DNA from 3 places in the Rummeliibacillus sp. TYF-LIM-RU47 genome. Region 3 is predicted to be linked to each of the others. Evidence: riboswitches for the same ligand, from Rfam matches in the RefSeq annotation. Region 3 holds a riboswitch; each other region holds the start of a gene.
The links. Region 3 has a riboswitch for thiamine pyrophosphate ahead of thiT (energy-coupled thiamine transporter ThiT). Riboswitches for the same ligand answer to the same signal wherever they lie in the genome.
Positions count from the first base shown of each region.

Region 1 (5,644 bases), on a different contig from region 3:
TAAAAGTGTCAAATCTTCTTCACAATTTGAAAAACCAAGAATCATAATACCAAATTGCATGGCATACCGATGTGACGAGTGGTGAATAAACCAAAGTGCTTCATTGTGCAATGCTTCTCGATCTATCCCTTCTTCTTGTTTTAATAACTCCCGAAAGATTCCAACATATTCAGCAAATTCCTTATCTCTTACTTTTTCATAAATAGCTCTGCGGGTTTTATGGTTAGGTGTATTTAATTGTTTTAACAGTAATTTCAATAATGATTTTGCGTCAGAGGAAAAGCCGTATGTATCATCTATCAGCTGATCGGCTGCGCCAGGAGCAAAACGAATATCATCGTCTTCTAAAAAATAATAAGATTCATCCGGCAATGTTTCATTCACAACTTTACCGTTTACTTTCATCTGATCAATGATAAAGGGGAGGATAGCTTGTCGATATTCTGATGGATTGAAGTCTAATACTTCTTTTTCTTTAAAAATAGTTGTGCCATCCACTTTTATAGTACAAACATAGGATTTAATGCCTCCGATGTCCGCGTCAATGATATAAGTTTCACCATCTATTTCAACTTTCTCTTTTAGTTTCTTGAATGTATAGAAGTGGGAAACAAAGCTTGGATATTGAACTTGTTTCACTAATGTTTGATCTACAAATAATTGTTTTGCATGAATATCCATAACGACTTTAATTATATGTCCCTTATAGTCTGTTTCCCATTCATAGTGAATGTCCTCTTTAAATTCTTCTTTAAAATTTTGCCACTCTAAACGCATGAATCGCTTAAATTTTGACATAGGTCACCTCTTTAGCTCTCTTAATATACTGTCTATCATATAATAAAAGCTTATTGGTTTGTTAAATACATTTACCAAAAAGGTAAAATTATGCTATATTGGTTGAATTCCTTATGACATAATGATGTATATAGGAAGCAGGGACATCATCCAAAAATGACAAGCAGAAAGGGGAGAGAGTGTGGTTACAATTGATTATTCATCTATTGCTATTATACCTGTCATAACTCTAATTTTAGCATGGTGTATCTGTGGTTACCTTTTCTACCGTAACTATAAAAAACATGGAGGCGTCATTAAAATTTGGAAGGCTGCACTTGTCCTATTTATTGGCCTTTTTTCTTTTTCTATCAACTTGAACATCTGGAACACAGCGCTAAAACTATCCATTTTGCCTTTAGGGGTATGGATTTTATATTTTGTGTTGAAAGGCAAAAATCGTTGGCAATCGTATCGCTCTTTTGCTTGGATGGGATTTGGCTTCAATTTTATTTTTCTAGTAGCTTCACTTGTAACAATACCCTTTCAACATTGGATTTTTCCAGACAAAAATCCAACTACCTTTATGGCAAATTTAGAAAATGCAAAATTAATCACTATTCATCCTTCAGCAAAAAAGAATATAGTGTTAGATAGAAAGAAGCTAGCAGGGAAATTCACACACTTGAAACAGCGGGAAATCTATAGTGATAAGTGGTTTTCAAGCCTTTATGAGATGAGTCCCTCAGAAATTAACAAAAAAGAAGAACATTTTCCTTATCAACTTGTAGGAGTAAAGCCGAAATGGGGAAGTGGGCTTCCCTCACCGGTTCTGTACATAGAAAAAGGCGGAAAAGGAATTCTGATAACTACGTCTCAGCATCAGCTTTACTACCGTTTAAATGATTCAGTGCTAAGGGAGGAGCATTAGTATGAAGAAAAGAAAAGGAATGTTTGCTCTTTTAGTGGTGGTTATTGGTATTATAGGTCTATTCTTCTATTATTCTTATTCAAAACCAGCGCCTTTTCCAACAGAGGAAGCGCTGAAAAAGGATATAAATCAGACCTTCCCTGAGGCTAGCGTAAAAATAATACAAGACATAATCCATGTTGATGAACGCCATAAAGTGGTTCCTTTTATTTCTTTGAATAAAGACTATGGACTTAGCTATTGGATTTGGAAGAAGAATAAATGGCGAGTCGCTGAAGTGGATAATCGCGAAGAACCGATGATATGGAAGATAGAAGAGGGAAAACGGCCAAAGTATGTATATGTGTGGAATATTTTTCATAAAAATAAGGTTGATTCATTTACATTTTATCTAACGAGACAGCGGGATTATATCACCTGGGATAGGAAAGGCCTTTATATTCCACCAGTTCAAATGACGGAGAACGTGCGATTGCATAATAAGACATATGGGGTTTTCCCTATTCCAGAAGATTGGGCTACGATCATCGATTATGCTAGACCTGTTCAAATGGATTGGCTCTTCTCAAATGAGGAGGATGGAGATTCGCTTAATTTTGGATGGAGACCGAATGCCAAGCCTGGTGTAAAAGAGCCGATTGATTTTACTAATAATGGAGAAAGCTTTTCAACCGGGGATATCATTTTACGCTTTCCAGAACGTTTTGAAAAGGGAAGTCGTGATCTTTATGAATGAGTATCGATAATCTAGGAGGTGTTTTTATGAAAATGATAAAAAATTTAAACTCAAAAGATGAAATTATGGATGCCTTTCCGGTCATGAGCCAACTCAGAACACATTTAGATATAAACACATATGTAGAATTAGTGATGGAAGCGATGGAAAAGGAACAGTATAAGCTCTATGCACTCGTTGACTCTGATGAAATAGTTGCGGTGGTCGGATTCCAGCCAATGATTACACTTTATTATGGAAGATATATATGGGTATGTGATTTAGTGACAGATGCATCTAAGCGCTCGTTCGGTTATGGAGAAGAGTTGCTTGTATTTGTAGAAGAATGGGCTAAAGAATATAAGTATGAGTGTGTGGCCTTATCTTCTGGGTTGCAACGTACGAAGGCACACCGTTTTTATGAAGAAAAGATGGGGTACGACAAGGTAAGCTATGTGTTTAAGAAAGAATTCTAATATGTTGTAAAAAGCTATGCTTGTTTTATCCTTGAATGGCATCCAGTTGAATGGTACGATGAATATAACTTAAATATTTGCAGGGGGACACGAAAGTGTTGAGAAGGTTTAAGCCTGACCCTTAGAACCTGTCAGTTAATACTGGCGTAGGGAGCAAAGTACATATGATCGTTTTGTACAGCAGCTCTCCGTTTATGGGAGAGTTTTTTTGTACCCAACCAAATATTTTAGTGCGGGGGGACACGAAAGTGTTGAGAAGGTTAAAACCTGACCCTTAGAACCTGACAGTTAATACTGACGTAGGGAGCAGATGAAGGTATGAAATCTCTATGTCTACTCATAGGGATTTTTTGCGTCTACGTCCACTTTAAAGGAGGACGAACAGTGAGATTTGATGAAGTTGTTAGAGAAGAAGCAGATGCATATTGGGATGATAGCATGGTACACCCATTCGTGAAAGGGTTAGTACAGGGCACACTGCCAATGGAGAACTTTAAATTTTATATGATGCAGGATGCCATTTATTTAAAGCATTACTCAAAAATATTGGCAATAGCAGCATCCAAATCAGAGACGAACCAGGAAATGGCCTATTATCTTGAATCAGCTAGAAGTATAAATGAAGCAGAACTTGAGCTCCACCGGACTGTTTTCAAAGAACTTCATATTGGAGAACAGGAACAAGCGGAGCTTATTCCTGCGCCAGCCAACAATAATTATATTAACCATATGTATAACGCCGTTCTAAACGAAAGCCTGCCAGTTGCATTTGCCGCGTTGCTGCCATGTCCTTGGTTATACCAAAGTATTGGTGAAGAGTATAAAGATGAAAAACCGACACAGAAGTTATACAGAGATTGGATTGAATTGTATAGCGGTAAAGAGTTTAAAGATCAACTGGGTATCCAAAAGCAGATGCTCAATAAGTATGCGAAAGAAAACCCAGCTGACCATCAAAAGATGAAAGCATTTTTCCAAATGAGTGCCTATTATGAATGCAAGTTTTGGGATATGGCCTGGTCTTTAGAAAATTGGAAGGACCTTTCACCTTATGAGCTTGCTTAAAATAAATCAGGAAAATCCTTTAATCCACTGTATAACAAATTATGTAGTAGCAAATTTTACAGCAAACGGACTGCTCGCGATTGGGGCATCGCCAGTTATGGCAGATGAAATTGCAGAGGTTGGAGATATGGTTTCTGTTGCAAGTGGTTTACTTGTTAATATTGGTACCATTAATGGCCGAACAAAAGAAGCAATGATTGTAGCTGGGCGCAAAGCGAATGAAGTGGGAATTCCTGTGGTCCTTGATCCGGTAGGTGTAGGTGCCACTGCCTTTCGCCGCGAGACGGTGAAGAATCTATTGAGAGAAATCAAATTTGATCTTATTCGCTGCAATACTGGAGAACTTGCAGCTATCGCAGGTGTCAATTGGGACTCAAAGGGAGTAGACAGCGGTGTAGGAGAGATGGATATCGAGCAGACAGCAAAGGCTATAGCGAAACAGTACAACTGCTTTGTCATTGTCACGGGCGAGGTGGATATTGCCACAAACGGTGAAAGTATTGATTATATAGCAGGCGGCCATGAGCTCATGACAAAGATAACAGGAACAGGTTGTTTGCTTAGCGCCATCTGTACAGCAGCCTTAGCAGTAGAAAGAAATGATCTTTCTATCTTAGTCGACGTTCTGAAAGACTATAAAAAGGTTGCGGAGAAGGCTCGCCAGAAGGAATGGTTAGGCACTGTTCAACAAGAGGTGCTCAATCAATTGCACCAGATTGCAGGAGGGCGAGCATAATGAATATTGCCATGACTATTGCCGGTTCTGACAGCGGTGGAGGAGCAGGTATTCAAGCAGATCTAAAGACTTTCCAGGAGCTTGGCGTTTTTGGCACATCGGCTATTACAGCATTGACTGCGCAAAATACGCTAGGTGTTGAGGGCATATTCTCTGCCGATCCCTCATTTGTTCAGCAGCAAATCGAAGTAGTGATGAAGGATATGCCGGTAAAAGCGGTGAAAACGGGCATGTTGTTTTCTGCCGAGATTATTGAAGCTGTAACACATAGTTTGCGAGATAAAGAGACACAATTGGTAGTAGACCCAGTGATGATTGCGAAAGGTGGAGCATCTTTGTTGCAACATGAGGCAGTGACTGCGCTGAAAAAAACCCTATTGCCGCGTGCAACTGTTCTTACACCAAACATACCAGAAGCAGAGGTAATAAGCGGAATCGAGATAAAAAGCCCAAAAGACTTAGAAAAGGCTGCAAACGCAATGCTTGCAATGGGTGTTTCATGCGTCATTATAAAAGGCGGTCATTTAGAAGGTAAGGATGCAGTAGATACTGTATATTTTCAAGATGATTCGTTCTTTTCAATGCAAACGAAGCGAATTTCCACTGTTCAAACACACGGTACAGGATGTACATTCTCAGCAGCGCTAACCGCTTTTTTGGCACAGGGCTTCTCTTTAAAAAGTGCCATAATAGAAGCGAAAAAATTTGTCCATTTAGCTATTCAACATCCATTAAATATAGGGAATGGACATGGCCCTACAAACCATTTTGCGTATAAAAAATTAAGCGGCAACTGTGAGGTGACAATTAGTGAGGAAAGAGAATTTAGCAGTTTATCTAATTATGGGCACGCAAAACTGCATTGAACCACCCCTCGAAGTGCTCGAACAAGCATTACAGGCTGGTATCACAATGTTTCAGTTGCGTGAAAAGGGTGAAGGGGC
Region 1 is NZ_VVIR01000005.1:121,118-126,761, reverse strand. It holds gene F0527_RS15360 (hypothetical protein) at 1-798, opposite strand, end outside; gene F0527_RS15355 (hypothetical protein) at 980-1,708, shown strand; gene F0527_RS15350 (hypothetical protein) at 1,710-2,444, shown strand; gene F0527_RS15345 (GNAT family N-acetyltransferase) at 2,471-2,899, shown strand; TPP riboswitch at 2,971-3,069, shown strand; TPP riboswitch at 3,124-3,222, shown strand; gene tenA (thiaminase II) at 3,284-3,964, shown strand; gene thiM (hydroxyethylthiazole kinase) at 3,951-4,700, shown strand; gene thiD (bifunctional hydroxymethylpyrimidine kinase/phosphomethylpyrimidine kinase) at 4,700-5,566, shown strand; gene thiE (thiamine phosphate synthase) at 5,511-5,644, shown strand, end outside.
Region 1: another riboswitch for thiamine pyrophosphate. It lies ahead of tenA (thiaminase II); the one in region 3 lies ahead of thiT (energy-coupled thiamine transporter ThiT).

Region 2 (5,644 bases), 110 kb from region 3:
GTGGGAGGACTGGCTAACGCATATATTGAAGCAGGATATTGCCAACCTTTCGATTCATTTGCGAACAAGAAAAGAAATGAGTAAAGTAGATGCCCATTGGGAGATGATTCCGGCAATCAAGGAATTACGTGACCGTATTGCACCTGACACAATGCTTACCATCAATGGAGACATTCCTGACCGACAAAAAGGTCTTGAGCTTGCTGAACAATATGGAATAGACGGCATCATGATTGGTCGCGGTATCTTTAAAAATCCGTTTGCGTTTGAAAAAGAACCAAGAGAGCATAGCAGCCAGGAGCTTCTAAATCTTTTAAGATATCAGCTAGATTTGCACGATCAATATCAAGAACTAGTGCCACGTTCCATTTCGGGACTTCATCGTTTCTTCAAGATCTATGTCAAAGGATTTCCTGGTGCTGGCGAATTGCGAAATCAATTGATGCACACGAAATCTACGGATGAAGTGCGTGCGCTGATTGATGGTTTTGAAGTAAAGAATGTTGATTAGAAAGCAATAGCCAAACCTAAAAAAGGAAAAAGATTATCTCAGCCCGTGATTGAGATAATCTTTTTTAGTTATTAACGTTGCCTAGAGAATCTATACTATATTAGGAATAAGGGGTGTTACATATGGATGAAAATGTATGGAAAGAATTTAAAGAAGCCATTGAAGAGGGACAAGAATTATCATTTGATTATAAGAATGAAGAATGGTGGATTAGTAGGGTACCTGAAGAAAAGAGTTTTCTTCTTACACGTTCGAAAGATTCTTTTACCCAAGCATTTCATTCAGCAGAAGAGTTATTCCTACATGGTTTAATTGATGGAAAGCCATTTATTGAAAGAGTAAAAGACTTATAAGAACTATGATAAAACGAATGTTTTTGAAAACTTCCTTACTAGATTAGGTAGCCCAACAGCAATCAATTCTGGGGAAAGGGATGTTACTAAATTTCACCATATATGTTCTTGACAATCCATTCAATAATGTTAAGATAATATCGAATGTTGCTAAAACTTCATATGATTTACCACTAGGGGTGCCATTAGAATGGCTGAGATCAAAGTGTGACTTTGAGACTCTTGGAACCTGATTTGGTTTATACCAACGTAGGGAAGTGGCACGGCAGAAATTTTATTTTTTGTACATATAATTTCTAATACCCACTTTCTTTGCGTAAAGGAAAGTGGGATTTTTTTATTCCATTTTCCTAACACTATTTTTGGAGGGATTATGATGAAATTTTCAGAGCAGTTACGACAAGAGGCAGATTCTATTTGGGAAGCAAGTTTTCAGCATCCTTTTGTGACAGGTATAGCTGATGGCAGCTTGCCATTAGAAAGCTTCCGCTATTACGTGTTGCAGGATTCTTATTATCTTTCTCATTTTGCCAGAGTGCAGGCATTGGCGGGAGCAAAGGCACCCGATTTGCACACAACGGCCCGCATGGCTATTCACGTACAGGGTACAGCTGAAGCAGAATTGAGTCTGCATGCTAATTTTTCAAAGCAATTAGGAATTACTGAAGCTGAAATCGCTGAGTTTAAGCCTGCTCCCACTGCCTATGCGTACACATCTCATCTATATCGAGCGGCATTTACTGGTCATATTGGTGATATTATTGCAGCGCTTCTTCCATGTTATTGGTTATACGATGAAATCGGTCAGCGTTTAAAGGGAAATACGCCAAATCAACCAATTTATCAAGAGTGGATTGCTGCATACGGTGGCGATTGGTTTCATGAAAAAGTGGTGGAGCAAATTCAGCGAATCGATGAGATTGCTGAGAGGGTAACAGAATCAGATCGCATGCAAATGCTCGAGCATTTTATGATCAGCAGCCAGTACGAATATTCATTTTGGGAGATGGCTTATCAGCATGAAGAATGGCCAATCGTGAATAAGGATTCGATGGTGAGAGGCTAATGAATCGAGAGCTACACATTGTTTCGACAGGCAGACAGCCCATTCCTGAAATGATTGGAATCGCCAAGGAAATTCATCCATACATCGACGCTTTCCATATCCGTGAAAAACAAAAAACTGCGAGAGAACTAATGGAAATCGTAAATCAATTAAAGGCTGAAGGGGTTCCTTTGGATAAAATCCTCATCAATGATCGACTGGATGTCGGAGCGGTCACTAAGGTGAAGGGGGTTCAACTAGCTAATCATAGCTTGGATATCGCAGTTGTGAAGGATGTATTTCCAGGATTGCGGCTAGGATGTTCCGTTCATACCGTAGAAGAAGCGATATATGCGAGTGAATGCGGTGCAGATTATGTGATATATGGACATATTTTCCATTCACAATCCAAGCCGGACAAAGAACCGCGAGGCCTAGAAAAATTAAAGGAATTAACTATGAACGTAAAAATTCCAGTGATTGCGATTGGCGGAATCCAATTGGAGAATGTAGAACAAGTTTTGGAAGCAGGCGCACAAGGGATTGCGGTCTTGTCAGGAGTAATGCTGGTAAACGATCCTGTACAGGCAGTGAAAAAGTATACTGCAAAATTGAGGTTAAGGGAAAGTCCTTTATCAAAATAAATTGATTAGCACACGTAAAAGGAAGTGAGTGGATGAAGCTTCAAATAAATGGCGAGCTTCTTGAAGTTCCCGCACACATAAGGGTTGCGTCAGATGTGATTCATCACTTTGGGTTAGAATCTAAGGTTTTCATTATGGAATTAAATCATAACATTTTAGACAAAAGTCGCTATTTCGAAACAGTTATATCAGATGGCGACAAAATAGAGATTGTACACTTTGTTGGAGGTGGATGAAATGTTGAAAATTGGGCCATATGAATTTCAATCAAGACTTTTATTAGGAACAGGAAAGTACCCAAACTTTGATATTCAGAAAGAAGCCGTTGAAGCTTCAGGAACGGACATCCTTACTTTTGCCGTTAGAAGAATGAATATTTTTGAGGCGAGCCAGCCGAATTTCTTGGAAAAAATAGATTTAGCGAAGTATAAACTGCTACCCAATACTGCAGGAGCCACTACGGCTGAAGAAGCGGTTCGCATCGCCAAGCTGGCAAAGGCATCTGGCTTATGTGACATGATTAAAGTCGAAGTCATCGGTTGCCCAAAAACACTGTTGCCTGACCCGTTCGAAACATATAAGGCATCTGAAGAATTATTGAAAGAAGGATTTATTGTCCTTCCTTATATCTCGGATGATGTATTGCTAGCTAAAAGATTGCAAGAATTAGGCGTCCATGCAATCATGCCTGGCGCTTCTCCAATAGGCTCTGGTCAAGGCATTATCAACCCGCTTAATTTAAGCTTTATTATTGAGCAGGCAACTGTACCTGTTATTGTAGATGCAGGTATTGGTGCGCCATCTGATGCGGCTATTGCTATGGAGGCAGGAGCGGATGGCGTCCTCTTGAATACTGCTGTTTCTGGTGCTGGTGATCCCGTGAAAATGGCGAAAGCAATGAAGCTTGCCATTGAAGCAGGTCGCTTAGGCTATGAAGCAGGTAGAATAGCGAAAAAAACCTATGCAACGGCTAGCAGTCCAACCGAAGGAATGAGTATCGGGTGAGTGAGCGTTATTCAAGGCAAGAATTATTTACGCCTATCGGCAAAGAAGGCCAGAAGAAAATCAGGCAAAAGCATGTACTTGTAATTGGTGCAGGGGCGCTCGGAACGGGAAGTGCAGAAAGTCTCGTACGTATGGGGGTTGGTAAGCTGACCATAGTTGATCGAGATTACGTAGAGTGGAGTAATCTTCAAAGGCAACAATTATACGATGAGGAAGATGCCAAGCAACGCGTACCTAAAGCTATTGCAGCTCATAAACGATTATCACAGTTAAATAGTGAAGTAGAAATCCATGGCCTTGTTCAAGATGTTTCAGCAACTGAAGCAGAGCATCTTATAAGGGATGTGGATCTTATAATGGATGCCACAGATAATTTTGACACGCGCATGATCCTAAATGATGTAGCACAAAAATATATCATTCCATGGATTTATGGTGCTTGTGTCGGAAGCTATGGCATAAGCTATTCCATTATCCCGGGGAAAACGCCTTGTTTAAATTGTTTGCTGGAGACGGTGCCGATTGGTGGATTAACGTGTGATACGGCAGGTATAATCAGTCCCGCTGTCCAAATGGTAGTGGCTTATCAAATCACTGAAGCGCTAAAGATTTTGGTTGAGGATGATTGTTCTTTAAGGAATCAGCTTATATCCTTTGATTTATGGAAGAATCAACATACTTCTATCAAGGTCGATCAGTTAAAGAAACAGAGTTGTCCATCCTGTGGCGATCATCCAACTTATCCTTACCTAGAACATCAAAGCCAATCAAAAGTAGCTGTATTGTGTGGACGCGACACGGTTCAAATTCGACCGTCTCATAGAATCACAGTGGACTTAGAAAATGTAGCAAACCTACTATCTAAGCAAGCGGACTCAGTCGTACGAAATCCATATCTTGTTTCATTTAAAATGGGCGATTTTCGTCTCGTCCTATTTAAAGACGGACGGGCGTTGATACATGGCACGAAGAATATTGAGGAAGCTAAATCATTTTATTATCGTTATTTAGGATAGCTAAGGAATATGTTTGTGGGGTATAGATGCCTAATCAACAGTTATACTAATCAAAACTGTAACAGGGAAATTCTTAAGAAAAGGGCGATAGAATGGTGGCAATATGTGAGTTATGTGGGCGAGATGGAGTGGAAGTGACCATCCATCATTTACTTCCGAAAGAGATGGGCGGTACTTTTGGTGATACTGCCAAACTCTGCATACCATGTCACAAACAAATACATGCCCTTTATACAAATAGCGAAATTGCAGCTCGATTATCCACATTATCAGAATTACGTGCAGATCCAGCGATAAGACGTTTCATCAAATGGATTCGAAAGCAGCCCTCTAGCAAGATGGTGAGGAATAAAAAGGTGAACCGGAGAAAATAGAGGAGCATGCTGTTTTGAGTAGAACAGCATGCTTTTGTTATGACTTGATGTGGTATCAAAGTTCGACATCTTCTGGATCAACCCATTCACCAGTAAGCAAATCAAGTGCATTTCCTGCATCAGGGATTTCAAAATATGAAGGAATGCCAATTTCTTTACCGTTCGCTTGGTTGAAGCATTGATAAACCCAACGACCGATTTCTACAATACAGGATTCCTCCACCCCCTCTTTTTCATAGAACTCTTCTAATGTATCTGACCACTCTTCCTCCAACCATTCATCTACTAAAAATTCATCAAGTAAATCGATAGAACCCGCGAAACCTTCATCTACCTCTTCTTCAAAAACCTCATCAAACATATCTTCTCGAGTAGATAATCTGAAGTAGAGAGTAGGTTCACCTATACTACTTTCAATAAATATAGCGTTTACCTCTTCCGCAAAACTCATCTCTACTAAACTGCCTATTTTCTCCACCAATTCATTTGTCTTTTTAGACAAATTGGAACGAATCATCTCTAAATAGTTTTCTACAATGTATGGCATATAATCACCCCTTAAACAAATATACAATTAGTATAACATTCCATTTATGGATGTAAAATGTATGATGCTAGGAATCTTTATAAACAAGTTATAATACCTTATGATTTAGTGCATTAATATACCTCTTATAGCAGTATTAATAGTGTTTT
Region 2 is NZ_VVIR01000003.1:153,205-158,848, reverse strand. It holds gene F0527_RS13380 (tRNA dihydrouridine synthase) at 1-511, shown strand, start outside; gene F0527_RS13375 (hypothetical protein) at 634-864, shown strand; TPP riboswitch at 1,030-1,137, shown strand; gene tenA (thiaminase II) at 1,241-1,930, shown strand; gene tenI (thiazole tautomerase TenI) at 1,930-2,553, shown strand; gene thiS (sulfur carrier protein ThiS) at 2,586-2,789, shown strand; gene F0527_RS13355 (thiazole synthase) at 2,791-3,558, shown strand; gene F0527_RS13350 (thiazole biosynthesis adenylyltransferase ThiF) at 3,555-4,574, shown strand; gene F0527_RS13345 (HNH endonuclease) at 4,667-4,948, shown strand; gene F0527_RS13340 (hypothetical protein) at 5,004-5,495, opposite strand.
Region 2: another riboswitch for thiamine pyrophosphate. It lies ahead of tenA (thiaminase II); the one in region 3 lies ahead of thiT (energy-coupled thiamine transporter ThiT).

Region 3 (5,644 bases):
CTTGTTCATTGACACTTAAGCATGTGTATCCTGGAAAATCATACTCTGCTTTCGGTCCAGAAACCGCACCTTTCTCGTCAAATAGCTTTCCAGCCAAATCATCCAATTCTTTAGTCGTTACGCCTGGCTTAGCCGCTTCTTTTAAAGCCTCACGAATTTCAGCCATAGCACGGCCAGCTTTCATCAAAGCATCTATTTCTTCTTGCGTTTTTGCAATCATGTAAAACGATCCCTTCTGATTAATCTCGCTATTTAACTATACCACAAAATTCTGTGATGAAGTGAAACCCGGCTCATTGGAGGTTTCTCCATTCCCCCTCATAACCTGCTAACCAAACAGCTTCTTAGAATTTGAAAATGCGAGGTAAATTAATTGTACTTTCCTAAATTAACATATGCGTTTCTATAAAAATAAGTGCTTGCGCTTTAAGAAAAAGCCGCCGTTCAAAATATTCGGTTCATAGGAAACAACAAAAGCAGATGGCGCTATTTTCGTAATGCAATCTCGGAAATACCTTTCCTCTTTTCTCTTGGCAATCACTTTCAAACAGAGACGTTCACCATCTTTACCATTACCAATCCAGGCTGTGACGCCAAAGCCCTCATCCCTCAATTTGCTAACCAACCCCTGCTGTTCTCTGTCAACAATCACGTCAAAGATCATATAACCAAGAGCGAGTTTGCTTTCAATGAGACCACCAGAATAAACGCCTAATCCCCACCCTACGCAATAAGCTAATATATTGAGCGGACGGTCTAAGTTATCCAGCACAATCTTCAACCCCATCAAATAGATAAAGACCTCAGCCACAGACATCAGTGATGCTACAATTCGATATCCTTTTATCACAAGAATCATCCGCAATGTTACCAGTGTCATATACACTATATTGATAATAATAATTAATAAAAGCATCTCCAACAGATTCACCCCGCAATCAATTATTAGTATGTAGATTTATTACAATCCATACCCAGTCATGAAACTAAAAAAACGAATTGAGCTCCGTTACGATTCGCATATTAGCAGACTATATTAAAGAAGATTGGAATAAATACGATAAAATTGTTATAGAATTTTCAGGTAATCAAATCTTATAAACTTTTAGCTTCTGCCGAAGAAGATACCTTAAAAGAAGAAGGGTGGAAATTATATGAAAAATAGACTTGATCCAATAGAAGCAGCCTTACAGTTTGTTGAAAAACATTTTCATGATTGTCAGGGAGCTATCTTAGCTGGGAGTGTTGTTCGAGGTCAGGCAACTGAAACTTCTGATTTAGACATCATCATATTTGACAAAAGTTTTCGATTTTCTTATCGAGAATCCCTTATTGAATTTGGATGGAATATTGAACTGTTTGTTCATAATTTGAAGTCTTATCGTTTCTTTTTTGTAAGTGACTGTAAAGAAGGAAGGCCTACAATGCCAAGGATGGTAAGTGAGGGCAAAATTATAAAAGATACAGGAGTATTATCGGCTATTAGAAAGGAAGCCAAAGACTTAATAGAACAAGGGCCAGAAGATTGGACAAAAGAAACAATAGATATAAAGCGATATTTTGTTACGGATGTGTTAGACGATTTAATCGGTTGTCAAAATAGAGCTGAAGGCATTTTTATTGCGAGCACACTCAGCGAATTAGTTAGTGAGTTCATCCTTCGAAGTAATGGCAAATGGATTGGGACATCAAAATGGGTTTTTCGTTCATTAGTTCATCATGACCAAAAACTTGCAAACGAATTTGTTGAAGCATTCGACGCATATTATAAATCAAATGATATTGGTAAGATTGTATGCCTGACTGATCAAGTCCTGCAACCATTTGGTGGAAGATTATTTGAAGGATTTTCTTTAGGAAAATAACCTAATAAAAAAAAACGCTCAGAATGTATCTGAGCGTTTGTTCTTGTATTGCTAATACCATGTCGAATTCTTAATTTAATTAGCAGTTAATTATTCGGATTAGCTATTCGTGGCGCAGATTTAAAGAGCAGCGCAACGACAATAATCGTTAAAATAATAGCAGGAATCATATAAGAGCCGTTGTACACAATAGAGTACCAATATACATTTTGCTTCCCTGCATATTCAGCAAAGAACACGACTCCTGCCAAAGTATGTGCTGCATATTTTAATAATCCGCCAATAAATGTTCCGATTGTTATAGCAACGATCATTTTGCCTGTTTGGCCACGTCGGTTGGCAGCAATCATCATTCCTCGCATCACACCAGCTAAGCCTACAGCAGTAAATGCAAAGAAATAATCGATGAAGCCTTGCAAAGGCGTTAACACATAGGCGCCCCCTATTAACACTTGCAATCCGCCAATTAATAGCCCTGTAACGAGTCCAGCCATTGTCCCCCAACGAAATGCCATCAGTACAATCGGAACCATTACAAGGCTAATAGAACCGCCCTGTGGCCATAGACTAAAGGACAGCTTATCCAGTACAAATCCGATCGCTGCAAATATGGCGATTTCAATCATCATTAATAAACGTTTTTTATTCAATATACTTCCTCCCGTATTTCGATGCAGCCCACTCTTGCCTAAAGCGTATTCCCGTAAACAAGTATTCCAGAAGATTTCCACCCAAATAAAAACCGACATTAGGATAGCCCTAACATCGAAATAAGTCGGTCTCTATCCACATTCCTACGCAAGCATTAACTTACAGGTTCAAAGGGTTAGAATTTCGGATTCACTCTCAGCCGCCCATTTGCGGCTCCCCTCGTGGTCGATACATCAGTATTTAATTGAACACATTTATTGTACTTGATTTGATTTTAAATTGCCATGGTAATTTTCATCTTTCTGAATCTTTCAGTGAGCCCTGTGCGTATGTATAGATATATGGAGGTGTCAAAATTGGAATTGGAAAACAATAATAACCGTGTAATCTCTTCTTTGTGTTATTTTAGTATATTTTTTGCTGGATTTATCTTGCCCGTCATCGTGTATTTTGCTGTAAAGGAACAAGAAGTGAAAAGGCACGCTAAGCGCGCTTTACTCTCTCACCTTCTTCTTCTGGTCCCTACCATTATTGGCGTCATTATATTTATGGCTGTGGTGGCTGGAGCCGGTTTTTACAGTTATTCATTTGAAACAGGGAGCCCAGATGCATCGTCCAATGATGGTATGTGGATTATGGGAGCATGGCTCATCTTTATTGTTGTAGAAGCTATCCTTTCGCTAGGCGTGTTCATTTGGAATATTGTACAAGGAATTAAAGTACTCAAAGTTTAAAATACTGATAATATGGCTATTAGTTAAATATACACAAGCTCATCAATGAATGGAGTGCTACTATATGCAATTACGAAAAGTAATAAAAACTGTAATCAAAATCGCACCAGTTGTTTATCCAATCATCTTAAAAGTGATTGATGCAAGACATGATAAAAAAGCAATGAAAAAATAATCACTAAAAACGCCGTATTCCCTGTGGAATACGGCGTTTTTTTATATGAACTTTATGTTGAGATTAAAAGGTATAGCAACACCTAAGCATGACTACTTAAAATGCCCAGCTGCCATTGCGGAAAATAGGCTCAACTGTGCCATCTGCTAGAACGCCGTCGATATCCATTTCTCCGCTACCAATCATGAAGTCTTCATGAGTAATTGATGTATTAATACCTTTTTCTTCGAGCTCCTCTTTTGTCAGGCTGCTTCCACCTTCATAGCATGTCGGATAAGCTTCACCAATCGCCAGGTGGTTAGAGGCATTTTCATCGAAAAGCGTATTATAGTACAGAATATTTGATGCAGAGATAGGCGACTCATGTGGTACAAGAGCAACTTCGCCAAGGTACTTAGAACCTTCATCCGCTTTGACTAATTCTTGCAGCAAATCATGACCAACCTCTGCTTCAGCTTTTACAATCTTTCCACCTTCGAATGTCAGCTTAAATTGATCGATAACATTACCTTGGAAAACAAGCGGTTTTGTATTCGATACAAAGCCGTTCACCCCGTATTTTGATGGCATTGTGTACACTTCTTCTGTTGGCATATTTGCTACAAACGAGGAACCAGCAGGTGTATGGCTCGCACCTGTGCACCAAATATGCTTATCTGGCAATTCAATTGTTAAATCAGTGCCAGGCGCTTTATAATGCAGCTTTTGATAACGTTTTGCGTTTAAAAGATCTGCTCTCGCATCTAGGTTTTTCAAATGTTGTTCCCAGTTGTCTACAGCATTTCCTTCACCAATATGAACCGTTTTGAAGATCGCTTCCCATAATGCTGGCAGCTGCTCTTCTTCTTTTAAATCAGAGAATACTTTTGCAGCCCATTTCTTCGATGGTACAGCAATAATAGACCACGCAATCTTGTCGTTCATCACTGCATCGCGATAGTTTTCAAGTGCTTTGCCTGATGCTTTTTGCTGTGCGGATAGTTTTTCAACTGGCACCCCTGTAAGGTTATCCGGATCTTGTGCATCAATCCACAAAAGAGCACCCCCACGCTCAATCAACTCATCTCGTTGTTCACTGATCCAGCGTGGAAATTTAGCAAATTCATCAGCTGGTGCATTGTCGTAAAAAGCGCGGTCAATCACATCATCTGAAAAATTAACCGTTACGCGTGCAGCCCCTGCTTCATACGCTTTTTTTGCCACTAATCTTGTAAATTCAACTGTCTCTGTTGTTGTATTGATTAACATGGTTTGACCCTTTTGTATATTTGCGCCCACTCTTACTGCAAGCTCAGCAAATTGTTCTAGCTTCTCTTCAAACGTCATATTATTTCCCTCTTTTCTTTGCGTGATAAGGTTTCTTCCCATCGCCCTTGTTTTTTCTGTTTGCATTTGTACCATTCGTTGAATAGCGTTTATTCCCTTTGTTAGGTTTGGCTTCTGCCTTTCCCTCTTTTAATTGGCCATTTGACCAATTTTTCTCAACTGGCTCAATTTCTAATTCTCTCATGCGTTTTAGATATGCTTGTTCTTCATGATGTGCAAGTAATGTAAGTACTTCCCCGCTATTGCCAGCTCTTCCTGTTCTGCCTGAACGGTGGATATATTGCTCTTTTGTGAATGGCACGTTGACATGAATAACATGTGTTAGCCCCTCTATATCTAAGCCCCTTGCCGCAATATCTGTAGCGAGAAGGACGCGCGCATCACCCTTGCGGAAACGTTCAATCGCTGATTTTCTTTCCTCTTTTTTCATCTCAGAATGCAAGGCTACAATCGGCGCATTGCGAAAACCTAGCTTTGATTCTTTCATCATCACTTGGTCTAAGTTATTGATAAAAGCTAGTCCACGCAACCCTGAAAGGTTTGACAGCTTTCGCAATAGTTCTGTCTTATCTCGTTCCTCTATTTTTATGAAGGAATGTTCGACCTTACCGCTTGCTGGAACCTCTGCTGCTGCTATTTTGATTCGTACCGGATCATGAAGCATTCTATTCGCCACAAGCTCAATTTCTTCTGTTACCGTTGCAGACACCACAGCTACTTGTCGGCCATGAGCTGCTCCATCTATAAAGCCTTTTACGATAACACGATAATCCCGACTTAATAGTTGGTCCCCTTCATCTAAAACAATCATGTTAATTTCATGCAGTTTTAGTTTTTTACTTGTAATAAGTTCATTTAAACGTCCTGGCGTTCCTACAACTATCGTTGGCTTT
Region 3 is NZ_VVIR01000003.1:42,024-47,667, forward strand. It holds gene map (type I methionyl aminopeptidase) at 1-220, opposite strand, end outside; gene F0527_RS12855 (DUF2179 domain-containing protein) at 404-916, opposite strand; gene F0527_RS12860 (nucleotidyltransferase domain-containing protein) at 1,155-1,865, shown strand; gene thiT (energy-coupled thiamine transporter ThiT) at 1,952-2,515, opposite strand; TPP riboswitch at 2,640-2,746, opposite strand; gene F0527_RS12870 (magnetosome magnetite crystal formation protein family) at 2,873-3,250, shown strand; gene F0527_RS12875 (aminopeptidase) at 3,522-4,751, opposite strand; gene F0527_RS12880 (DEAD/DEAH box helicase) at 4,753-5,644, opposite strand, start outside.